DNA from 4 places in the Rahnella sp. Larv3_ips genome. Region 3 is predicted to be linked to each of the others. Evidence: predicted binding sites of a transcription regulator. Region 3 holds the regulator's gene; each other region holds the start of a gene.
The links. The regulator CRP, encoded in region 3, controls carbon source genes, mostly activating them, when cyclic AMP is high. The targets are predictions, from matches to a motif close to ATGTGANNNNNNTCACAT.
Positions count from the first base shown of each region.

Region 1: a site for CRP is predicted at 651-668, ahead of ED901_RS07795 (YchE family NAAT transporter). Genes of this name have one in related genera too.
Region 2: a site for CRP is predicted at 1,432-1,449, ahead of ED901_RS09130 (glycoside hydrolase family 3 N-terminal domain-containing protein). Genes of this name have one in related genera too.
Region 4: a site for CRP is predicted at 1,169-1,186, ahead of udp (uridine phosphorylase). Genes of this name have one in related genera too.

Region 1 is NZ_MJIB01000004.1:1,202,124-1,204,332, reverse strand. It holds gene adhE (bifunctional acetaldehyde-CoA/alcohol dehydrogenase) at 1-377, opposite strand, end outside; gene ED901_RS07795 (YchE family NAAT transporter) at 918-1,562, shown strand.
Region 2 is NZ_MJIB01000005.1:92,739-94,947, reverse strand. It holds gene ED901_RS09130 (glycoside hydrolase family 3 N-terminal domain-containing protein) at 1-1,295, opposite strand, end outside; gene ED901_RS09125 (glycoside-pentoside-hexuronide (GPH):cation symporter) at 1,606-2,209, shown strand, end outside.
Region 3 is NZ_MJIB01000021.1:667,970-670,178, reverse strand. It holds gene ED901_RS22555 (OsmC family protein) at 24-431, opposite strand; gene crp (cAMP-activated global transcriptional regulator CRP) at 794-1,426, shown strand; gene ED901_RS22545 (YccS/YhfK family putative transporter) at 1,488-2,209, shown strand, end outside.
Region 4 is NZ_MJIB01000013.1:123,513-125,721, forward strand. It holds gene katE (catalase HPII) at 1-1,060, shown strand, start outside; gene udp (uridine phosphorylase) at 1,317-2,078, shown strand.

The sequences.
Region 1 (2,209 bases), on a different contig from region 3:
ATCAGCGCTTTGAAAATCGCGGTAGAAGTTGGGTTAGTTGTCGGTACGATACCGCAGATGAGGCCGATTGGCTCTGCGATAGTGATGGTACCGAAGGTGTCATCCTGACCGAGGATGCCACAGGTTTTTTCATCTTTATAAGCGTTGTAGATATATTCAGAGGCGAAGTGGTTTTTGATCACTTTGTCTTCGACGATACCCATACCGGATTCTTCAACAGCAAGTTTTGCCAGCAGAATTCGAGCATCAGCAGCAGCCAGGGCGGCGGCGGCGAAGATCTTATCTACTTGTTCTTGACTGAAGTTGGCGTATTCACGTTGTGCCTTTTTCACTCGGGCAACGAGTGCGTTCAGTTCAGCGACATTTGTTACAGCCATAATGCTCTCCTGATAAAGTTAAACTCTTTTAGTAAATAACCTGCCAGAGATGAGTATAGCCTTGCTATCCTCCACTGTGAGAAAGTAATTATTACTACTGTTCTCAATGTGTTATCTCTGTCTCTTTATTTGCTCAAAGAGCTTTCAGTCGTGTAGCACCCAGAGTAGATAAATTGTCATTCCGCGCCATTTTGTGAACGTTTATCTCAGAGAGTGTTCGCAAGTACCGGTGAGTGACTATGCGCAAAGCTTACCTATTTGTAGGCAGAGGGAATTTGATCTGGATCACTAAACACCAATGCTGACTCCTTTCAGCTGGGGTTTAATAAGAATGATTATCAAAAAAGTGGAAACTATCTACAACTTAACGGCTTTTTGAGGCAGTAATATTACACTTTTTTAACAAAAGTGTCATTCACTGCTTTTTAATGAAATTCTGGTGATAAATACCATGAAACGACGTGGCGCCATCTTTGCAATTCCAGTACATTAGCGCCCCATCAAGACCTTCATCTACTGGCAATTTGTGCGGAGTTCTGCGTGAGCCAATCTTTATTAGATTTTTCAGGCTATATCAAATTTTTCGTCGGGTTGTTCGCGCTGGTTAACCCGGTAGGGATCCTGCCTGTCTTCATTAGTATGACCAGCTATCAGGCTGCCGCCGGTCGTAATAAGACCAACATGACGGCTAACTTATCCGTCGCCATTATATTGTCGACAGCGTTGTTCCTCGGCGATGCCATTCTGCATCTGTTTGGGATTTCCATTGATTCATTCCGCATCGCAGGCGGCATTCTGGTTGTGACCATTGCGATGTCGATGATCAGCGGCAAGCTCGGTGAAGATAAGCAGAACAAACAAGAGAAGTCGGAAACTGCGATCCGTGAAAATGTCGGTGTAGTGCCTTTGGCATTACCCTTGATGGCAGGGCCAGGGGCAATCAGTTCTACGATTGTCTGGAGTTCCCGCTATAACGGCTGGCAGAATCTGCTGGGTCTTACGCTGGCGATCATCTTCTTTGCCTTTTGTTGCTGGCTTCTGTTCCGTGCGGCACCGCTGTTGGTTCGTTTACTGGGGCAGACGGGCATCAACGTGATTACCCGAATCATGGGGTTGTTACTGATGTCTTTGGGCATCGAATTTATTGTGACGGGAATCAAAGCTATTTTCCCCGGCCTTCTCTAATCAATACGCAGCCAAATTATCACGAGATCATAAACGTGATTTCGTGATAATTATTACGTCTGCTTATAATCGAATGCATTAATATAGTGCAGCTAATGGTGTAAATAAGAGCATTTGCACCCTAATGTGGCGTAAACTCCCTTCTCAGACTTCTTTTGAATCCAAGCCTTCATTTCTTCTAATAAACTTAGCTATTTTTTTGCTAAAACCCCTCCTTTACTGCCCGTATTGCCGTTAATTTATCCACATCATTCTGTAAGGCTTGTGCAGGCCGTATCGAGATGTTATTAGTGTTAACACAGCAGTTAACAGGGCTTTATCCTTGAAATCGTCAGAATGTTAACTGATTGTGTCAGTCGAGTTCTTGAGCAACCTCGCAGGAGATTTCGGACCTGTAAATTGCATTTAAGATGAGTTTAAACAGCAAGTTACCTGCTGTTTCACGGTGTAGGTATCTTGGGCGCTCAAAAGCTTAGTAACGTATAAAAGAGAATTGCGTAACAAATTTGCAAAATTAATTGGCGCCGGTATCGGGGTTCTGATAATTTTCAAATCGTCTTAACAAATGGAAAATTGTGTAGAGTCATGCTCTAAGTGAGAACGAATCTTGCAAGGCACAGAAAGATTGAAGCAATTTCATTTGTTTT
Region 2 (2,209 bases), on a different contig from region 3:
ACCGGAAAACTGTAGCCGCTGAGCAGCGCCAGCGGATCATCGGCCGTCGGCCCGATGACCGCGAGCCGTTGCTGGCCAGCCAACGGCAAAACGCCATTATTTTCCAGCATCGTGATGGAATTCACTGCGGCTTCATACGCCAGTTTACGGGTTTCGGGTCTTTGCAGCGCAATGGCATTTTCATCAGTATAAGGGTGCTCAAACAGCCCCAGACGGAATTTCTCCTGCAGAACGCGTCCGACGATCTCGTCGATTTTTGCCATGGAGATCAGACCCTGTTCAACGGCTTGCGCAAGATGGCGTGCGCAGTCATCTTTCGGCAGCTCGATATCCAGACCGGCGTTAAAAGCCAGCGCGGCGGATTCTGTGGCGTTGCGGCTGATACCATGATGCTGGTGCAGCAGACTGATGCCGCCATAATCCGCCACTATCAGACCGTCAAAGCCCCATTCTTCGCGTAGCAGCGTCGTCATCAGGAAGGCATCTGAGTGGCCGGGCTGATTATCAATATCGTGATAGGCAGGCATGACTGAACCGGCATTTGCCAGTTTCACTGCCATTTCAAACGGCAGGAGAAAGGTGTCATTAAGCTCACTAAACCCCAGATGCACCGGCGCATGGTTGCGCGCCCCTTCGCTGAAAGAGTGCCCGACATAGTGTTTCAGCGTCGCCAGCACATCGCGTTTTTCACCTTGTAAACCCCGCACAAAACGGGTCGCCATCACACCCGTCAGGTAGGGGTCTTCCCCAAACGTCTCTTCAGTCCGCCCCCAGCGTACGTCGCGGGAGACATCCAGTACCGGCGCTAACCCCTGACGGCAACCGGTGCTGCGGGCTTCATCGCCAATGGCGGCAGCGATACGTTGCATCAACGCCGGATCCCAGGTGGAGGCGTAGTTCAGCGACGAAGGAAACAGAGTGGCATCTTTGCAAAGTAAACCGACCAGACATTCTTCATGAAATAAAGCCGGAATACCCAAACGGGTTTCTTCCATTAAGGTTCTTTGCAGACGATTAAGGGCGCGAACCCCTTCTTTGGGTTCGACAATATGCGTTCCCAGCGGACGGGTAATCTGCCCGATCCCGCGTTTAAGGCGTTCGCTGAGCGCCGCCTGTTGAGTGACGCCGGCGAATTCATCGCTCAGATCGGTGCGCTCGCGATGATCGCCCGCGGCGGACAATATCAGCCAGAACGCGTGCATCTGTGCGAATTTCTCTTCTGGCGTCATTTGTGCCAGCAAATCGGCGACACGTTCAGGCACCGGACGGTGGGCATCCTTATAAATGGCAGACATGCTTTCCCCTTGTAAGTGTTGCCATCCGCACGACGGCGCGGATATGTTTTCTGACCATCAATACTGGTAGCGCAAAGCAAACACAACAATTGCCGAAACCGCCATCCAACTTATGTTTTTTGGTTTTCTCCCTTAAATGTGATGCGGCTCGAATATATTAATTTTTTTTATTACAAAAAGCAGGAATAAGCCGTGCCTGCGTCACATTTGATTAAAAGCATAAAACATAAGTGAAATATCAGAATATCCCGCCTCAATGCCAGGAATTATAAAGACAAAGGAATTCTAATTTAAAAATTAAGGTGAATGCATGTCAGCGTTAACTGAAAGGATCACCAACAAAGAAAAGCTGGGTTTTGGATTAGGTGATGCGGCAAGCCATATCGTTTTTGATTCCTCTGTCGCTATTCTGGCTTACTTTTATACAAATATTTACGGGCTTTCTCCCGCCGTGATGGGCACGCTATTTTTGGTGGTACGCATACTTGATGCGATTACTGACCCGATAATGGGCGCAATTGCCGATCAGACGAAAAGTCGCTGGGGACGTTTCCGCCCCTGGTTACTGATTATTTGTGTGCCTTTTGCCGTGAGTTGCGTATTGGTGTATTCCACACCTGACTTCGGACAAACGGCGAAAATTGTTTACGCGGTGCTGGCCTATATCTTCATGACGATCATGTATACGGCAATCAATATTCCTTACTGTTCGTTAGGGGCAGCAATTACCGCAGACCCGCAGGACAACCTGTCACTCCAGTCCTGGCGCTTTGCGATTGCTCCTATCGGTGGCGCAATGGGGACTGCACTCATCCTGCCGCTGGCTGATTTTATCGCTCCCGGCGATCGTGCCACCGGCATGCAGTGGGCGATGGGGATTTTTGGTGTGATTGGTTGCCTGATGTTCCTGACCT
Region 3 (2,209 bases):
CCAGACGTATGACTGGTCGTGACTTATTCGACGTTAACCACTTCAAAACTGTGGGTGATCGAGGCGGCTTTGCCCAGCATCAGAGAAACGGAACAATATTTCTCAGCTGACAGGCTGACGGCGCGCTCCACAACCTTGTCGGTCAGGTCTTTACCGGTGACGATGAAGTGCAGATTGATGTGTGTGAACAAACGCGGTGCTTCTTCGCGACGTTCTGACGTCAGTTTCACTTCACAGTCACGGACATCGCTGCGGCCTTTTTGCAAAATCGACACCACGTCGATCGCGCTACAGCCACCCGCGGACATCAGCAACATTTCCATCGGGCTCGGTGCTTTATCACCGGCATTCCCGTCCATTAAAACCTGATGACCCGACGCGGATTCACCTAAAAACGTCAGACCTTCCACCCATTTTACGCGTGCGTGCATTTGCTTATCTCCTGGCGTTCTTATTCATCAAATTTTCACCCCAGAGTACCCTTTCACCTAAAAACTGGCAACGTAACCCGATCGCCATCATGCTGAAGCGAGACAACACAAGACAGCATTGCAAACCTGTGTTACAAACAAAGCCGAAACATACTTTCCAGTAAATTGCGGTGACGGTTTTCGCGGTTTAAGAACAGAACCCAAGGTGATAACAGCAATTAACAGGCTGTTTCACTCCGACATCCGCTTGCAGCATTTCTGGTGAGTTACATGCTGATAGGGCGCATTAATATTCAGACGCCGTACAGGGAACTCTGAGCCCTGTGATTTTGGGCAGCGATAATAACAGAGGATAATAGCAAATGGTTCTCGGCAAGCCACAAACAGACCCGACACTTGAATGGTTCCTGTCTCACTGTCATATACATAAGTATCCTTCTAAAAGTACGCTGATTCACCAGGGTGAAAAAGCCGAAACGCTGTACTACATCGTGAAAGGGTCGGTTGCCGTCCTGATTAAAGATGAAGAAGGCAAAGAGATGATACTTTCCTACCTTAACCAAGGTGACTTCATCGGCGAGCTGGGACTCTTCGAAGAAGGTCAGGAACGCAGTGCCTGGGTACGTGCTAAAACTGCCTGCGAAGTGGCTGAAATTTCTTATAAAAAATTCCGCCAGCTGATTCAGGTTAACCCGGACATTTTGATGCGCCTCTCCGCGCAGATGGCAAACCGTCTGCAAATGACGTCAGAGAAAGTCGGTAACCTTGCTTTCCTCGACGTAACGGGCCGTATCGCTCAGACCTTATTGAATCTGGCCAAACAGCCAGATGCCATGACCCACCCGGACGGGATGCAGATTAAAATTACCCGCCAGGAAATCGGTCAGATCGTCGGTTGCTCCCGTGAAACCGTCGGCCGCATTCTCAAGATGCTGGAAGATCAGAGCCTGATCTCCGCACACGGTAAAACGATTGTCGTTTACGGCACACGTTAATCCCTCAAAAAAAGGCGCGACAGCTTACTGTCGCGCCTTTTTTATGGGCTAAGCTTCATCCATGACGCTATGGCGAAGGCTGTTTTATCATCCCGAAGTGAACTATGCACTGCGTCAGACGCTGGTGTTATGTCTGCCGGTCGGCATCTGCTGGCTGTTTGGGAATCTGCAAATGGGCCTGTTGTTTTCCCTCTGCCCTGCCTGCTGTAACGTCGCCGGTCTTGATACTCCCCACAAACGCTTTTTTAAACGTCTCATTATTGGTGGTGCTCTGTTTGCGCTGGGCAGCATTCTGCTGCAAGTGATGCTGACCGGGTGGCACCTCCCGCTGCCGCTGATCATGCTGTCGCTGGCATTATTACTTGGCGTCACCGGCGAAATCAGCCCGCTCCATGCGCGTCTGTTGCCCGGTGCATTGGTAGCGACCATCTTTACCCTCAGCATGGTGGGCGTCAGGCCGATGTGGCAGGCACCCGCGCTGTTTGCCGCAGGCACCGCCTGGTACGGCCTGTTTAACTGGGCGTGGTTTCGCATATCAAAAGAACAACCGATGCGCGAAACCCTCAGTCAGCTGTATTTGCAACTGGCGGATTATTTCGAAGCCAAATACAGCCTGCTGACGCAGCATACCGACCCTGAAACCGCGTTGCCGCCGCTGCTCAAGCGCCAGCAACAGGTCATCGATCTTATCGCCCTGCTTTATCAGCAGCTGCACATGCTGCCGCAGCACGGACATCATCATCACTACAAGCGGCTGTTTCAGCGTTTTCAGGTGGCGCTGGA
Region 4 (2,209 bases), on a different contig from region 3:
CACTAATGATCCGTTGTTGCAGGGGCGGCTTTTTTCGTATACCGATACGCAAATCAGCCGTCTGGGCGGGCCAAATTTCCACGAAATTCCGATTAACCGGCCAACCTGTCCGTACCACAATTTCCAGCGTGACGGCATGCACCGCCAGGATGTTGATACCAATCCGGCGAACTATGAGCCGAATTCCATTAACAATAACTGGCCGAGAGAAACCCCTCCGGCAGCATCGGGCGGCGGGTTTGAAAGCTATCCTGAACGCATTGATGCGGAAAAAGTCCGCCAGCGCAGTGAATCGTTTGCCGAGTTTTATGCGCAGCCGCGCCTGTTCTGGCTAAGTCAGACGCCGGTGGAGCAGGAGCATATCGCAGGCGCTTTCTCGTTTGAGTTATCCAAAGTTGTGCGGCCTTACATCCGCGAACGTGTTGTTGATTTACTGGCCCGCGTCGATCAGTCTCTGGCCCAACAAGTGGCGAAAAATGTCGGCATTACGCTTTCGCCGGACACGCTGAAAATCAAACCGCCAAAACCGGTAAATGGTCTGGAAAGCGATCCTTCTCTCAGCCTGTATGCCAGTGGCAAAGGCGTGATCAAAGGGCGCCAGGTTGCGCTGTTATTAGGTGACGGTGTCAATGCAGCGGATGTGCTGGAAACCTTGCAGGCGCTTCAGGCCGTTGGCGTTCACCCTAAACTGCTGGCCAGCCATTTAGGCACGGTCACGGCCGATGATGGTTCGACATTGCCGATTGATGCCACGTTTGCCGGTTCGCCGTCGATCACGGTTGACGCAGTGATTGTGCCGCACGGGCATATCGACGCATTGCTGATGAGTGGGGATGCGCGGCATTACGTCCTTGAAGCCTATAAGCATCTGAAAGTTATTGGCCTGAGCGGTGATGCGCGACGCTTCAAATCATTGCTGGGGCTTAAAGATGATGTGGCGGAAGAGGGGATCATTGAAGGCGAAAAAGCGGAAGGTGCCTTGCTGAAAGCCTTTGTGAAAAACTTAGCGAAACACCGGATCTGGTCACGCAGCGCTGCGGCAGATTCTGTTCCTGCCTGACAGGTTAACCCGCACCCGGCAGGCAGAGCCTTGTTATAAGGCAATGCCTGCTTTTTTATGCCTGCCACGAAAACAGACCGTTTAAAAATTCGTCTTTTGCGCTGTTATTTGTGACTGTCATCACAAATTAAATGTATGCGTTATTCTTGTTGTTACATCATAGTGACGGCCATCACGAAATAACGTCACAATGTTCAGTACAGTTGCCGGGTGTTCCTCCTGCCAATTTATGACCTTACACACAGAGGAGTTTGTTATGTCTCAGCCTGAAGTTTTCCATCTTGGCCTGGCCAAAAAAGATTTAAACGGCGCGACGCTGGCGATTGTACCCGGCGACCCTGAGCGCGTTGAGAAGATTGCCAAACTGATGGAGAACCCGGTTCGCCTGGCTTCCCACCGCGAATTTACCTCATGGCGCGCTGAGCTTGACGGCAAATCTGTGATTGTCTGCTCAACCGGTATCGGGGGTCCTTCCACCTCTATCGCGGTTGAGGAACTGGCACAGCTCGGCATCCGTACCTTCCTGCGCGTCGGTACTACCGGTGCCATCCAGCCACACATCAGTGTGGGCGATGTGCTGGTCACCACCGCCGCCGTTCGCCTTGATGGCGCGAGCCTGCACTTTGCACCGATGGAATTCCCGGCAGTGGCCGATTTCGCCTGTACCACTGCGCTGGTTGCTGCGGCTGAATCCGTGGGTGCACAAACTCACATCGGCGTGACCGCGTCTTCTGACACCTTCTACCCGGGCCAGGAGCGTTATGATACTTACTCTGGCCGCGTGGTTCGTCGCTTTAAAGAATCGATGAAAGAGTGGCAGGAAATGGGCGTCATGAACTATGAAATGGAATCTGCCACCCTGCTGACCATGTGTGCAAGCCAGGGCCTGCGTGCAGGTATGGTTGCCGGTGTCATTGTGAACCGTACGCAGCAGGAAATTCCTGATGCAGAAACCATGAAAAAGACAGAAAGCCACGCGGTTAAGATCGTGGTAGAAGCCGCCCGCCGCCTGGTCTGATTTTACCGTTCTCAAACAAGATATCACCCTGATGGGCTGCCTCTGGCGGCCCATTTTTTTGCCCATTGCCGGTGATCTGTTAAGGTCATGTTAATAGTGAATCTGGAATACTGTCTTTCATTCCGTCTCCG